Regions from separate parts of the Micromonospora sp. NPDC049089 genome, predicted to be linked through region 1. Evidence: predicted binding sites of a transcription regulator. Region 1 holds the regulator's gene; each other region holds the start of a gene.
The links. The regulator HrcA, encoded in region 1, represses chaperone genes, less so after heat shock. The targets are predictions, from matches to a motif close to GGTTNGCACNCTCNNNNNGAGNGTGCNAACC.
Positions count from the first base shown of each region.

Region 1 (4,533 bases):
CAGTCCGCCTCCCCGGGGGTGCTGGCGATCCTGGACCGCAAACACAGCGCCGGTCGGGCCACCGCCGCCGCCCTGGAGGCGCGCGACGCCGGATTCGAGCACGTCAACCTGGACCTGATCTACGGCACCCCGGGGGAGCGTTCCGAGGACTTCGCCGCCTCGCTGGAGCAGGTCGTCGCCGCCGGGGTGGACCACGTCAGCGCGTACGCCCTGATCGTCGAGGACGGCACCCGGCTCGCCGCCCGGATGCGGCGCGGCGAGCTGGCGTACCCCAGTGACGACGTGGCCGCGGACCGCTACCTGGCCGCGGAGGCCGCGCTCGACGCGGCCGGGCTCTCCTGGTACGAGGTCTCCAACTGGGCCCGGACCGAGGAGGCCCGCTGCCGGCACAACCTGCTCTACTGGACCGGCGCGGACTGGTGGGGGCTGGGGCCGGGGGCGCACAGCCACGTCGGCGGGGTCCGCTGGTGGAACGTGAAGCACCCCTCGGCGTACGCCAAACGGTTGGCCGCCGGGGAGTCTCCCGGCCTGGCCCGGGAGGTGCTCACCGTCGACGAGGCGCACATGGAGGACGTGATGCTCCGGCTGCGGTTGGCCAGCGGTCTCCCGCTGGCGGTGCTCGACGCGGCCGGCAGGGCCGGCGCCGAGCGGGCCCTGGCCGGCGGTTTGCTGGCAGCCGACGACTACGCCGCCGGCCGGGCGGTGCTCACAGTGCGCGGGCGGCTGCTCGCCGACGCGGTCGTCCGCGATCTGCTGCCCTGAGTGGCCCACCGCTCCGGGACCGGGACGGCGGTGAATCGGGCCGGCCGGGGGAGCGGCCGGCCCGGTTCACTTGATGAAGCTGGCAGTCATCGGGTAGCGGTACGGGGTGCCCTCGTTGGCCTTCATGCCGGCGATGATCCCGAACAGGATCTGGATCACCACGACGGCGATGCTGGGCAGGAAGAGCAGGCACCAGCTCACGAAGAGCAGTACGAACGCGATGATCGACCAGAGGATCTGGAAGTTCAGGGCGGCGAGGGCGTGCGCCCGGACGGTCGGCGACTGCTGGCCACGGGCCAGGTAGGCGATCAGCGGGGCAACGAAGCCCAGCGGACCGAAACTGACCAGCGCGCCGAGCGCGCCGCCGAAGTGCGCGACCAACGCCCAGGTCTTGTCCTCGTTGTTGGCGTAGCCACCGCCGGGGCCGCCGTAGGCCCCACCGGCCGGGTAGCCACCGGGCGGGTAGCCGCCGGGCGGGGGATAGCCCCCGGGCGGGGGGTAGCCGCCTGCCGGAGGGTAGCCGCCTGACGGCGGTTGGTCACCGGTGGGCGGCGGATAGCCACCGGGCGGGGGATAGCCGGCCGGGCCGGGCGCCCCGGACAGTGGTGCGGTGGGCGGCTCGGCCGACGGGTACGGCCCGGGGGAGGTGGGCTCCGGCGGGTAGTTGCCGGGGTCGCCCGACCCGGGAGGGCGAGGAGGTTCAGTCATGGATGTCACGGTAGGTGCCGGTGGCAACGCCGCACCAGAGCGACTTCGCCTCCCAGTGCGGGCCGATCGGCCCAACAGGGTGTCGTGGGCCGCACCGAAGGGTGGCCGTTGATCATCGCGTGGGCGGGCCCGCCGACGTAGACTGGCACTCGCTACAGTCGAGTGCCAGGACGGCCCGGCCGGCCCAGAGCGCCGGCGGCCGACGTGCGACAGGAGGTGCGGAGGATGGGTCTCGACGACCGAAAACTCGCCGTGCTCCGCGCCATCGTCGAAGACTACGTCTCCACCCAGGAGCCGGTCGGCAGCAAGGCGCTGGTCGAGCGGCACCAGCTCGGGGTCTCCCCGGCCACGGTCCGCAACGACATGGCCGTGCTGGAGGAGGAGGGCTACATCCGGCAGCCGCACACCAGTGCCGGCCGGGTGCCCACCGACCGCGGCTACCGCCTCTTCGTCGACCGATTGTCCCGGGTCAAACCGCTCAGCCCGGCCGAGCGCCGGGCCATCGAGCGCTTCCTGGTCGGCGCGGTCGACCTCGACGACGTGGTGCACCGCACGGTGCGGTTGCTCGCCCAGCTGACCCGACAGGTCGCCGTCGTGCAGTACCCGAGCCTGGCCCGCTCCTCGGTGCGTCACCTGGAGCTGGTGCCGATCTCCACCACCCGGCTGATGCTCGTCATGATCGCCGACACCGGGCGGGTGGAGCAGCGACTCGTGGAGCTGCCCGGCCCGGTGCCCGCCGACGACGTCACCGACCTGCGCCGACTGATCAACGAGAAGCTCGCCAACGCCCGGCTGTCCGAGACGCCCCCGCTGGTGCAGGCGCTGGTCGAGGAAGCGCCGCCCGGCCTGCGTCCGACCATGACCACGCTCGCCACCGTCCTGCTGGAGACGCTCGTCGAGCGGCACGAGGAGCGGATCGCCCTCGCCGGCACCGCGAACCTCACCCGGGGCGGCCTGCTCGACTTCCAGGGCTCCCTGCGGCCGATCCTCGAAGCTCTGGAGGAGGAGGTCGTGCTGCTCAAGCTCATCGGTGAGACAGAGCCGAGCACGACCCGGGTGCTGATCGGCGACGAGAACGAGTTCGACAACCTGCGAGCCGCCTCGGTGGTCAGCACCGGGTACGGCCCGGGTACCACCATCCTGGGCGGCCTGGGGGTGCTGGGGCCCACCCGGATGGACTACCCCGGCAACATCGCCACGGTCCGCGCCGTGGCACGCTACGTGGGCGAGTTGCTGGCCCAGAACTGATTGGTCAGGGCCGATGCGGCCGGCTGCGGCCGCCGACCGGCGCAACGCGAGACGAACATGAGGACACGGAACGCAGTGGCCAGGGACTACTACGGCATTCTCGGTGTGAGCCGGGAAGCCTCCGATGACGAGATCAAGCGCGCCTACCGCAAGCTGGCGCGCCAGTTCCACCCGGACGTCAATCCGGACCCGGAGGCTCAGGAGAAGTTCAAGGACATCAACGCCGCGTACGAGGTCCTCTCGGACGACCGTAAGCGGCAGATCGTCGACCTGGGTGGTGACCCGCTCGCCCCTGGTGGCGGCGGTGCCGGCGGCCCGGGTGGCCCCGGAGGCGCTGGCCCGTTCGTCGGTTTCCAGGACATCATGGACGCGTTCTTCGGCGGTGCCGGAGGTGGCGCCCGTGGCCCCCGGCCGCGTACCCGCCCTGGGGCCGACGCGATCCTGCGGCTCGAACTCGACCTGCACGAGACGGCCTTCGGCGTGGAGGCCCCGATCACCGTCGACACGGCGGTGCTCTGCACCACCTGCTCCGGCGCCGGCACGGCCGCCGGCACGCACCTGGCGACCTGCGAGGCGTGTGGTGGTCGGGGCGAGGTGCAGTCGGTGCAGCGCACCTTCCTCGGCCAGGTGGTCTCCGCCCGGCCGTGCACCGTGTGCCAGGGCTACGGCACCACCATCCCGCACCCCTGCCCCACCTGCGCCGGCGACGGCCGGGTGCGGACCCGCCGTTCGCTGACCGTCAAGATCCCGGCCGGTGTCGAGGACGGCATGCGGATCCGGCTGGCCCAGCAGGGCGAGGTGGGCCCCGGCGGCGGCACCGCCGGCGACCTCTACGTGGAGATCCACGAGCGCCCGCACGACGTGTACTCCCGCAAGGGCGACGACCTGCACTGCCGGGTCACGGTGCCGATGACGGCGGCGGCGCTGGGCACCCGGCTGACCATCAAGACGCTGGACAGCGAGGAGACCGTCGACGTCAAGGCCGGCACCCAGCCGGCCAGCACGCTGCGACTGCGCGCCCGGGGCGTGCCGCACCTGCGCGGCACCGGCCGGGGCGACCTCTACGTCCACCTGGACGTGCGGACGCCGACCAAGCTCGACCCGGACCAGGAGAAGATGCTGCGCGACTTCGCCAAGACCCGTGGTGAGGAGGTCGCCGAGCTGTCCAAGCAGGGCGGCTTCTTCTCCCGGATGCGCGACGCGTTCAACGGGCACGCCTGAGGTGTCCGCGCCGCTGTTCCTGGTGGAGGCGCTGCCCACCGGCGACGGGCTGACCCTGGACGGCCCGGAGGGGCACCACGCCGCGACAGTGCAGCGGTTGCGCGTCGGCGAGGAGCTTCTGCTCGCCGACGGCCGGGGTGGCACGGCCGCCGCCGTGGTCACGGCCGTCGGCCGGGGCAGCCTGGAGGTCACCGTCACCTCCCGGGGGTACGCGGACGCGCCAGTACCCCGACTGGTGACGGTGCAGGGCATCGCCAAGGGCGACCGGGGTGAGCTGGCCGTGCAGGCGATGACCGAGGTCGGGGTGGACGAGATCGTGCCCTGGGCGGCATCGCGTTCGGTGACCCAGTGGCGCGGCGACCGGGGCGTACGCGCCCGGGAGAAGTGGGTGGCCACCGCACGGGAGGCGGCCAAGCAGGCCCGCCGGCCGTGGCTGCCGGTGGTGGCCGGTGCGCCGGACGAGTCCACCGCCACCGTTGCCCGCCGGATCGCCGGTGCCGCCGTCGGGTTCGTGCTGCACGAGGAGGCCGACGACCGGCTCACCACCGCCGAGCTGCCCTCCACCGGCGAGATCGTGCTGGTGATCGGCCCGGA
Region 1 is NZ_JBEZEH010000149.1:12,356-16,888, reverse strand. It holds gene hemW (radical SAM family heme chaperone HemW) at 1-762, shown strand, start outside; gene AB0B48_RS23295 (DUF4870 domain-containing protein) at 829-1,470, opposite strand; gene hrcA (heat-inducible transcriptional repressor HrcA) at 1,696-2,718, shown strand; gene dnaJ (molecular chaperone DnaJ) at 2,794-3,939, shown strand; gene AB0B48_RS23280 (16S rRNA (uracil(1498)-N(3))-methyltransferase) at 3,941-4,533, shown strand, end outside.

Region 2 (4,533 bases), on a different contig from region 1:
CACCGCCGGTGTCTACTCGACCGACGAGGCAGTGCTGGACGCAACCGAGGCGGTGGCGGTCGAGGTCGGGGTGCACCTGTCCTGCAACCTCACCGGCGGTGTCTTCGTGAACCAGTCGGCGGCGTTCTCCGACTTCCACGGCAGTGGAGCCAACGCGGCGGCCAACTCGGCGCTGACCGACGGGGCTTATGTGGCGAACCGGTTCCGGATCGTGCAGTCGCGGCGTCATGTTTGATCTTTAGTTGCGGTGGGGGTTTCCGGGGCAGCCCGACCCGCTTCGGGCGGTCAGGCTTGATCCCTGCGCGGGTCGGGCTGCCCCGGAAACCCTGACGTGGACACGGTTGTCGCTTACGCTTCCGGTTTTTTGGGGGGCATCAGGGTGGTTCTGCCTTGGGATGAGTTTGGTTTTAGGCTGTTCGGCGCATCTGTAGCTCGGTTAGGGCTGGGATGTTCGGGTGGGGGACCCGTACCCCGGTGTCCTTGAAGCCCAGGCGCTGGTAGGCGCGGTAGGCGCGGTCGTTGCCGACCACCACCTCCAGCAGCAGTTCCGGCCGGCCACAGGCCCGCGACCAGGCGGCCACCCCGTCGATCAGCTCGCCGAGCAGGCCACTGCCGCGCCAGGTCGGCGTGACGTACACGGCGTAGATCACGGTCAGTCCCGGTTCGTTCGGGTGGGTCGTACCACCGGCGTGCCCGACCAGCCGGCCGCCCGGGTCGGCGACGAACTGCGCGTTACCGGCACCGGCCGAGGTGTACGCGACCCGGGCGGCGAACTCGTTGTGCGGTCGGGCCGCCGCGTCCGCCAGGGTCTCCAGGAAGGCCAACGGCGCGTCGGCCAGCATCTCCAGGCGCAGCGCCCGCATCCGGGCGGCGTCCTCCGGCCGGACCCGGCGGATCTCCGCGAGCCGCACTGCCGGCGGGCCCATGTCGGTGGTCATGTCCGCATGCCTACCACAGGGCAGGGGTGGCGTTTCGCGAGCTGGGCCCGATCGCCGTCATCTCGGGGTCGCCCGGCGACCGTCCCTCCATTTCGCAATGACGCGGGCGAATTTGGTGGCTCGGGAACCCGGCCGATCAGCGCGGCCGGTGCGCCTCGGAGTGTGTCTGTTTTGTGGCAGTGCGCGGCCGTCAGTCCTCGTGTAGCGTGCGATTTCGGTCACCTTCTTCAATGGCGGTCATCGATCGCTGAGTCGGTGGTCCGGGGCGTCCGGCCGTGCCGTGCGCCGAGTCAGGCAACGCCGGGCAGAGTGAGGGAAGTGCACAGTGGCACAGGGCTCCGTGAAGTGGTTCAACGCCGAAAAGGGCTACGGCTTCATCGCCGTCGACGGCGGGCAGGACGTTTTTGTCCACTTCTCCGCGATCGAGATGGACGGTTACAAGGCGCTGGACGACGGTCAGCGGGTCGAGTTCGAGATCACCCAGGGCCAGAAGGGCCCACAGGCAGAGCACGTACGCGTCATCGACTGAGCTTCCTGGCCGATCGGCCCCGTGAGTCGGGGCTGCGGCACTGGCGTGCACCCGGGAAGATCGTGAACCGTTCCAGCCGATGCTGAGGAGCGTTCATGACCGACCAGCCACCCCCGCACACTCCGTCCTCCGGGTCGGGGGAGCCGGACCCGTCCTCGCCCGCCGGCAGCTCCGGCCACGCCGGTCCGCCGCCCGGCTGGGGGCCGGGCACGCCCCCGGTTGGCCCGTCCTCCGGCCCCGCCGGTCCGCCGCCCGGGTGGGATCCCGCGCAGGGTGCCTGGGGTGCGGCCCCGCCATCGCAGGGCTGGGCGTTCCCGCCCACCGGGGGCTACCCGCCCGGGTCGGGTCCCTACGGCGGGCAGCCGTGGTACCCGGGGCCGCCGGTCGGCTGGTATCCGCCCGGTTACGGGGTTGACCCGAACGACGCCCTGGTCACGCCACCCGGCGCGGGTATCGGCGGCTGGTTCAACCGGTGCGGGGGAGCGCTGCGCCGGGGCTGGCGGCAGTTGGTGCCGATCATGCTGCTCACCCAGGTGCTGCCCGCGGCGGTGCTCTCGGTGGTCTCCCTCGGGCTGGACCCGTCGGCGAAGTGGTCCGCCCAGGCCGGATCGACGTCGACCCCCGCGCTGCCGGACAATTTCGTCGCCGAACTGCTGAGCCTCCTGGTCCTGTTGCTCGGCGGCAGCCTGGTCGTCGGGTTGGTGCAGGCCGTCGGGTGGGCTGCCGGCACCTGGGTGATCACCCAGCAGGCGGCCGGTCAGCCGGCCAGCCTGGAGTCCGCGTTGCGCTACGGCCTGCGCCGGGCACTCGGGCTGTGGGCGTGGACCCTGCTGGTCAGTCTGCTCATCGGCGTCGGTGTCTGCTTCTGCGTGCTGCCGGGCATCTACCTGGCCTTCGCGCTGAGCATGGCCGGCCCGGTCTATCTCTTCGAACGGCACAACCCGATCGGTCGATCGTTCCGGATGTTCCACGACCGACTCGGCCTGCTGCTCGGACGGGTGGCCCTGGTGGCCGTTGCCGTGATCGTCGGCACGCTGATCCCCGGTGCCCTGGAAGGGATCGGCACCGGCGCGCTCGGAACGGACCCGTTCTCCTCGGCGGGTACCGCGGCCGGGGCGGTGGTGGTGATCGGGATCACCGCCGTGCTGGCCCTGCCGGCCCATCTCGCGCAGATGGTCGGTCTGCTGGTCACGTACGTCGAGCAGCGTGCCCATGAGGCGCCGGTGAACAGCGCCGGACTGGCTGCGGAACTCGGCTGAGCGGCGGCATCGTGCTTGCACTCGGCAGGGGAGAGTGCTAAACAAGTCATTGGCACTCGCATACCGTGAGTGCCAACGGTCGGGACGGTGGGGCCAGGTTGTGCCGGTGTGGAGACACCGGGGCAGCACATGGCCGGTCGTCGCGGGCTATCCGGCCCGGCCGAAGGACGTCGTCGTCGCCAGGTGGCGACGTCCCTAGGTGCGCACACCAGGCGGCCCATCCGGGGCACACATCTCGGGTGGCCCGTGAGTGTCCAGGAGGACAACGCCGTATGGCCAAGATGATCGCTTTCGACGAAGAGGCTCGCCGCGGCCTCGAGCGGGGCATGAACCAGCTCGCCGACGCCGTAAAGGTGACCCTCGGCCCCAAGGGCCGCAACGTCGTGCTCGAGAAGAAGTGGGGTGCCCCCACCATCACCAACGATGGTGTGAGCATCGCCAAGGAGATCGAGCTCGAGGACCCGTACGAGAAGATCGGCGCTGAGCTGGTCAAGGAGGTCGCCAAGAAGACCGACGACGTTGCCGGCGACGGCACGACGACGGCGACCGTCCTGGCCCAGGCCCTGGTTCGCGAGGGCCTGCGCAACGTGGCCGCCGGCGCCAACCCGATGGCCCTGAAGCGGGGCATCGAGGCTGCTGTCGCGAGCGTCTCGGAGGAGCTGTCCAAGCTCGCCAAGGACGTCGAGACCAAGGAGCAGATCGCCTCCACCGCCTCCATCTCCGCTGGCGACAGCACCGTCGGCGAGATCATCGCCGAGGCGATGGACAAGGTCGGCAAGGAAGGCGTCATCACCGTCGAGGAGAGCAACACCTTCGGGCTGGAGCTGGAGCTCACCGAGGGTATGCGCTTCGACAAGGGCTACATCTCGGCCTACTTCATGACCGACCCGGAGCGTATGGAGGCCGTCTTCGACGATCCGTACATCCTGATCGCCAACAGCAAGATCTCGTCGGTGAAGGACCTGCTTCCGATCCTGGAGAAGGTCATGCAGTCGGGCAAGCCGCTGCTGATCATCGCCGAGGACCTGGAGGGCGAGGCCCTCGCCACCCTGGTGGTCAACAAGGTCCGTGGCACCTTCAAGTCGGTCGCCGTCAAGGCGCCGGGCTTCGGTGACCGCCGCAAGGCCATGCTGACCGACATCGCCATCCTCGCCGGTGGCCAGGTCATCAGCGAGGAGGTCGGCCTCAAGCTCGACGCCGCCAGCGTCGACATGCTGGGCCGCGCCCGCAAGGTCGTGGTGACCAAGGACGAGACCACCATCGTCGACGGTGCCGGTGACGCCGAGCAGATCCAGGGCCGGGTGAACCAGATCCGGGCCGAGATCGACAAGAGCGACTCCGACTACGACCGCGAGAAGCTGCAGGAGCGGCTGGCCAAGCTGGCCGGCGGCGTCGCGGTCATCAAGGTCGGCGCGGCCACCGAGGTCGAGCTCAAGGAGCGCAAGCACCGCATCGAGGACGCCGTTCGCAACGCGAAGGCGGCCGTCGAAGAGGGCATCGTCCCGGGTGGTGGCGTCGCGCTGGTGCAGGCCGGCAAGACCGCCTTCGACAAGCTCGACCTGGTCGGCGACGAGGCGACCGGTGCGAACATCGTCAAGGTCGCGCTGGACGCCCCGCTGCGGCAGATCGCCGTCAACGCCGGCCTTGAGGGCGGCGTCGTGGTGGAGAAGGTCCGTAACCTCGAAGCGGGTCACGGTCTGAACGCCGCCAACGGCGAGTACGTCGACCTGCTGGCCGCGGGCATCATCGACCCGGCCAAGGTGACGCGTTCGGCGCTGCAGAACGCCGCTTCCATCGCGGCGCTCTT
Region 2 is NZ_JBEZEH010000002.1:86,412-90,944, forward strand. It holds gene paaN (phenylacetic acid degradation protein PaaN) at 1-235, shown strand, start outside; gene AB0B48_RS00990 (GNAT family N-acetyltransferase) at 408-938, opposite strand; gene AB0B48_RS00995 (cold-shock protein) at 1,264-1,467, shown strand; gene AB0B48_RS01000 (hypothetical protein) at 1,563-2,726, shown strand; gene groL (chaperonin GroEL) at 2,999-4,533, shown strand, end outside.
Region 2: groL (chaperonin GroEL) is a predicted target of HrcA. The motif match lies at 2,774-2,804, and genes of this name have one in related genera.

Region 3 (4,533 bases), on a different contig from region 1:
CGGCTCGACGAGCGCCTTGCGCACGACCGAGACGCCGACCTTCTCGTCACCGGTGAAGCCCAGGTCGTCGTCGAGCACCGAGAGGATCTGCACCAGGGCGGCGCCGCCGCCGGGCACGGTGCCCTCCTCGACCGCAGCCTTGGTCGCCGCGATGGCGTCCTCGATGCGGTGCTTGCGCTCCTTCATCTCGACCTCGGTCGCCGCGCCAGCCTTGATGACGGCGATGCCACCGGAGAGCTTCGCCAGCCGCTCGGCCAGCTTCTCCCGGTCCCAGTCGGAGTCGGAGGCCTCGATCTCCTTGCGGATCTGGGAGACCCGGTCGGTGACGTCGGCCTTCTGGCCACCGCCGTCGACGATCGTGGTGTTCTCCTTGTCGACCACGACGCGCCGGGCGGTGCCGAGCACCTCCAGGCCGACCTGGTCGAGCTTGTAGCCCAGCTCCGGGGCGACCAGCTCGGCGCCCGTGGAGATCGCGATGTCCTGGAGCATTGCCTTGCGCCGGTCACCGAAGCCGGGGGCCTTGACCGCGCAGACCTTGAGGGTCTTGCGCAGCGAGTTGACCACCAGGGTGGAGAGCGCCTGGCCGTCCACGTCCTCGGCGATGATCAGCAGGGGCTTGCTGTTCTGCAGGACCTTCTCCAGCAGCGGCAGCAGCTCCTCGATCGCCGAGATCTTCTGGGTGGTGACCAGGATGTACGCGTCCTCAAGGACGGACTCCTGACCCTCCAGGTCGGTGACGAAGTTCGGCGAGATGAAGCCCTTGTCGAACTGGAGACCTTCGGTCACGTCCAGTTCGGTGGTGAGCATCGAGCCTTCCTCGACGGTGATGACACCGTCGCGGCCGACGCGCTCCATCGCCTCGGCGATCAGATCGCCGATCGTGGAGTCCTGCGCGGAGATCGTCGCCACGTTCGCGATCGACTCCTTGCTGGTGACCTCGGCGGCCTTGCCGAGCAGCGCCTCGGAGACCTTCATGGCCGCCGCGTCGATGCCCCGCTTGAGACCGGCCGGGTTGGTCCCGGCGGTCACGTTGCGCAGACCCTCGCGAACCATCGCCTGGGCCAGCACTGTCGCGGTGGTGGTGCCGTCGCCGGCGACGTCGTTGGTCTTGGTCGCCACCTCCTTGACCAGCTGCGCGCCAAGGTTCTCGTACGGGTTGGTGAGCTCGATCTCCTTGGCGATGGTCACACCATCGTTGGTGATCGTCGGCGCACCGAATTTCTTGTCCAGGACGACGTTGCGCCCGCGCGGGCCGAGGGTGACCTTGACCGTGTCCGCGAGGGCGTTGACACCGTGCTCCAGCAGGTGCCGGGCGTCGTCCGAGAAGCTCAGGATCTTCGCCATTAATGTCCCTTCGAAGCGCCATTGCCCCGGCCCGGCGAGCCGGACCGGGGCAGTGGCACTGATCGGTTGCTTACTTCTCGATGACCGCGAGGACGTCGCGGGCGGAGAGCACCAGGTACTCCTCGCCGGCGTACTTGACCTCGGTGCCGCCGTACTTCGAGTAAAGGACGGTGTCGCCGACCTGCACGTCAACCGGAACCCGGTTGCCGTTGTCGTCGACGCGCCCCGGGCCCACAGCGAGGACGGTGCCCTCCTGCGGCTTCTCCTTGGCGGTGTCGGGGATCACGATGCCCGACGCCGTGGTGGTCTCAGCCTCGTTCGCCTGGACCACGATGCGGTCCTCGAGCGGCTTGATCGCAACCTTGGTCGCGGTAGTCACGGGCATACCCTCCTGGGGTACTGGTTTCGTTGCTGGCCAGCGGGGCTGACCAGCGTCAATCTGCCTCATGCCACCGGGCGGTGCCGTCGTCGCGGGTGCCGGTCCGCCTGGCGTGCGCACCCGGGTCGCGAGACCCGGAAGCTGGCACCCTCAGGGTGAGAGTGCTAATCGCAGGTTATTCCGTGGCTAGCACTCCGTCAAGGAGAGTGCCAGCGCGTCGCGCCCCGCCAGCCAAGTTTTCCGAGTCGGACGGGACAATGGCCGGGTGGATCTCGATCAGCTGGCGGCGCTGCGTACCCCTGAGGGGTCGGCCGCGCTCACCGCGGCGGCCGACCTGGCCGGCGGTGATCCACTGGTCGCGGCGTCGGCCCTGCGCGCGACCGGGGTGCCGCCGACGTTGGCCGCGGCGGCGTTGACCCAGGCCGAGTTGCGCCACCGGGCGGTGGGCAAGTTCGGCTCGGCCGCCGCTGGGATGTTCCTCACCCGCCCCGGCCTGGAGCAGGCCACCCGCCGGGTGGTCGCCGACCGTCGAGCCGCCCGGTTGCACGCGGCCGGCGTGCGGACCCTGGCCGATCTCGGGTGCGGGCTCGGGGCCGACGCGCTGGCCGCCGCCCGCGCCGGCATCCGGGTGTACGGGGTGGAGGCTGACCCGGTGACCGCGGCGATGGCCGCCGCCAACGCCGAGGCGGCCGGCCTGGCCGAGCTGTTCACCGTCGAGTGCGGCGACGCGACCGGGTTCGACGTGGCAAGGGTCGACGGGGTCTTCTGCGACCCGGCCCGCCGCGCCACCGGCACCGGGCGGCGGATCTTCGACCCGCGCGCCTACTCGCCACCGTGGGACTTCGTCACCGGGTTGGCCGAGCGGGTGCCGCGCACCGTGGTGAAGGTCGCGCCGGGCCTGGACCACGCGCTCATCCCGGCCGGGGCGGAGGCCGAGTGGGTCAGCGTGGACGGCGACCTGGTCGAGGCCGCGCTCTGGTGCGGTGAGCTGGCGGAGGTGCCCCGTCGCGCCACCCTCTACCGCCAACGGGGCGCCGAGGCCCGCAGCCACCAGCTCACCGGCTCGGGTGCCGCCGAGGCGCCGGTCGGGCCGCCGCGTCGCTACCTGTACGACCCGGACCCGGCGGTGGTGCGCGCGCACCTCGTGGCCGAACTGGCCAGCGAACTGGACGCCAACCTGGGCGATCCGAGCATCGCCTACCTCTACGCCGACCAGCCGGTCCGCACCCCGTACGCGCGCTGCCTGGAGATCACCGACGTGTTGCCGTTCTCGCTCAAGCGCCTGCGGGCGCTGCTGCGGGAGCGCCGGGTGGGCCGGGTGGAGATCCTGAAGCGGGGTTCGGCGCTCACCCCGGAGCAGCTCCGGCGGGACCTGCGGCTGGCCGGGGACGCAGCGGCGAGTCTGGTGCTCACCCGGGTCGGCGGCGCACCGACGGTGCTGATCGGCCGGCCGGTCGACTAGCGCCGTCTCGACTAGCGTCTTCGCTGTGGCGGGACAGGGCACGCCGGCAACGGCACTCTTGGTCAAGCGGGGCATCGCGCATCGCACCCATCCGTACCGGGTGGCGCCGGACGCCCCGAACTACGGCGCGTTGGTGGCGGTGGCGCTCGGCGTGGCACCGGAGCGCGTGTTCAAGACTCTGGTGACCGACGTCGACGGCGCGCTCACCGTGGCGGTCGTTCCGGTCACCGGCGAGTTGGATCTGAAGGCTCTCGCGGCTGCGGTCGGCGGCAAGCGGGCGGCGTTGGCCGACCGGGCGGTCGCCGAGCGGGCCACCGGCTACGTACGCGGTGGGATCAGCCCGCTCGGGCAGCGTCGACGGTTGCCCACAGTGCTGGACGAATCCGCGCTGGATCTCCCGACGATCTACGTCTCGGCTGGTCGGCGTGGTCTGCAACTCGAACTGGCCGCGGCGGATCTGGTGGCGCTGACCGACGCCTGTACCGCGCCGTTGCAGACCCACTGACGACAGTCGTTACGTCGACACCCCCGTGGGATACCCGCGGAGTAACAGTCGCGTTGCTGAATTGTTATCGCTCCCAACAAACTATGCACCTGCGCGGTCTTGTGGAGCCGGTGTGACGCGAAATACGTTGCCGGACACAACAAAACAACACCTCCCCCACCTCCGAAAGGACCCTGCACATGCGTAAGGGGATCCTCACCATCGCCGCCGTGGGCCTGCTCACGACCGGCGGCTTGACCGCCTGTGGCGACGACTCCGGCGACAAGGCCGCCTCCGCCAAGACCCCCAAGATCGGCGTGATCCTCCCGGACAGCAAGTCCTCGGCCCGCTGGGAGACCGCGGACCGCCGGTTCCTGGAGGAGGCGTTCAAGGCCGCCGGCGTCCAGTACGACATCCAGAACGCCCAGAACGACAAGACCGCCTTCCAGACCATCGCCGACCAGATGATCACCAGCGGTGTGACCGCTCTGATGATCGTCAACCTGGACTCCGGCACCGGCAAGGCAGTGCTCGACAAGGCCAAGTCGCAGGGCGTCGCCACCATCGACTACGACCGGCTCACCCTCGGCGGCTCCGCCCAGTACTACGTCAGCTTCGACAACGAGACCGTCGGCAAGCTCCAGGGCGAGGGTCTGTCGAAGTGCCTGACCGAGAAGGGCGCCAAGAACCCCGTCGTGGCGTACCTGAACGGCTCCCCCACCGACAACAACGCCACCCTGTTCAAGGCTGGCTACGACTCGGTGCTCAAGCCGAAGTTCGACTCCAAGGAATACGTCAAGGGCCCTGAGGACGCGGTGCCGGCGTGGGACAACGCGCAGGCCGCGACGATCTTCGAGCAGCAGC
Region 3 is NZ_JBEZEH010000217.1:7,551-12,083, reverse strand. It holds partial or broken gene groL (chaperonin GroEL) at 1-1,344, opposite strand, end outside; gene groES (co-chaperone GroES) at 1,415-1,729, opposite strand; gene AB0B48_RS28165 (methyltransferase domain-containing protein) at 1,989-3,185, shown strand; gene ybaK (Cys-tRNA(Pro) deacylase) at 3,211-3,690, shown strand; gene AB0B48_RS28155 (substrate-binding domain-containing protein) at 3,870-4,533, shown strand, end outside.
Region 3: groES (co-chaperone GroES) is a predicted target of HrcA. The motif match lies at 1,863-1,893, and genes of this name have one in related genera.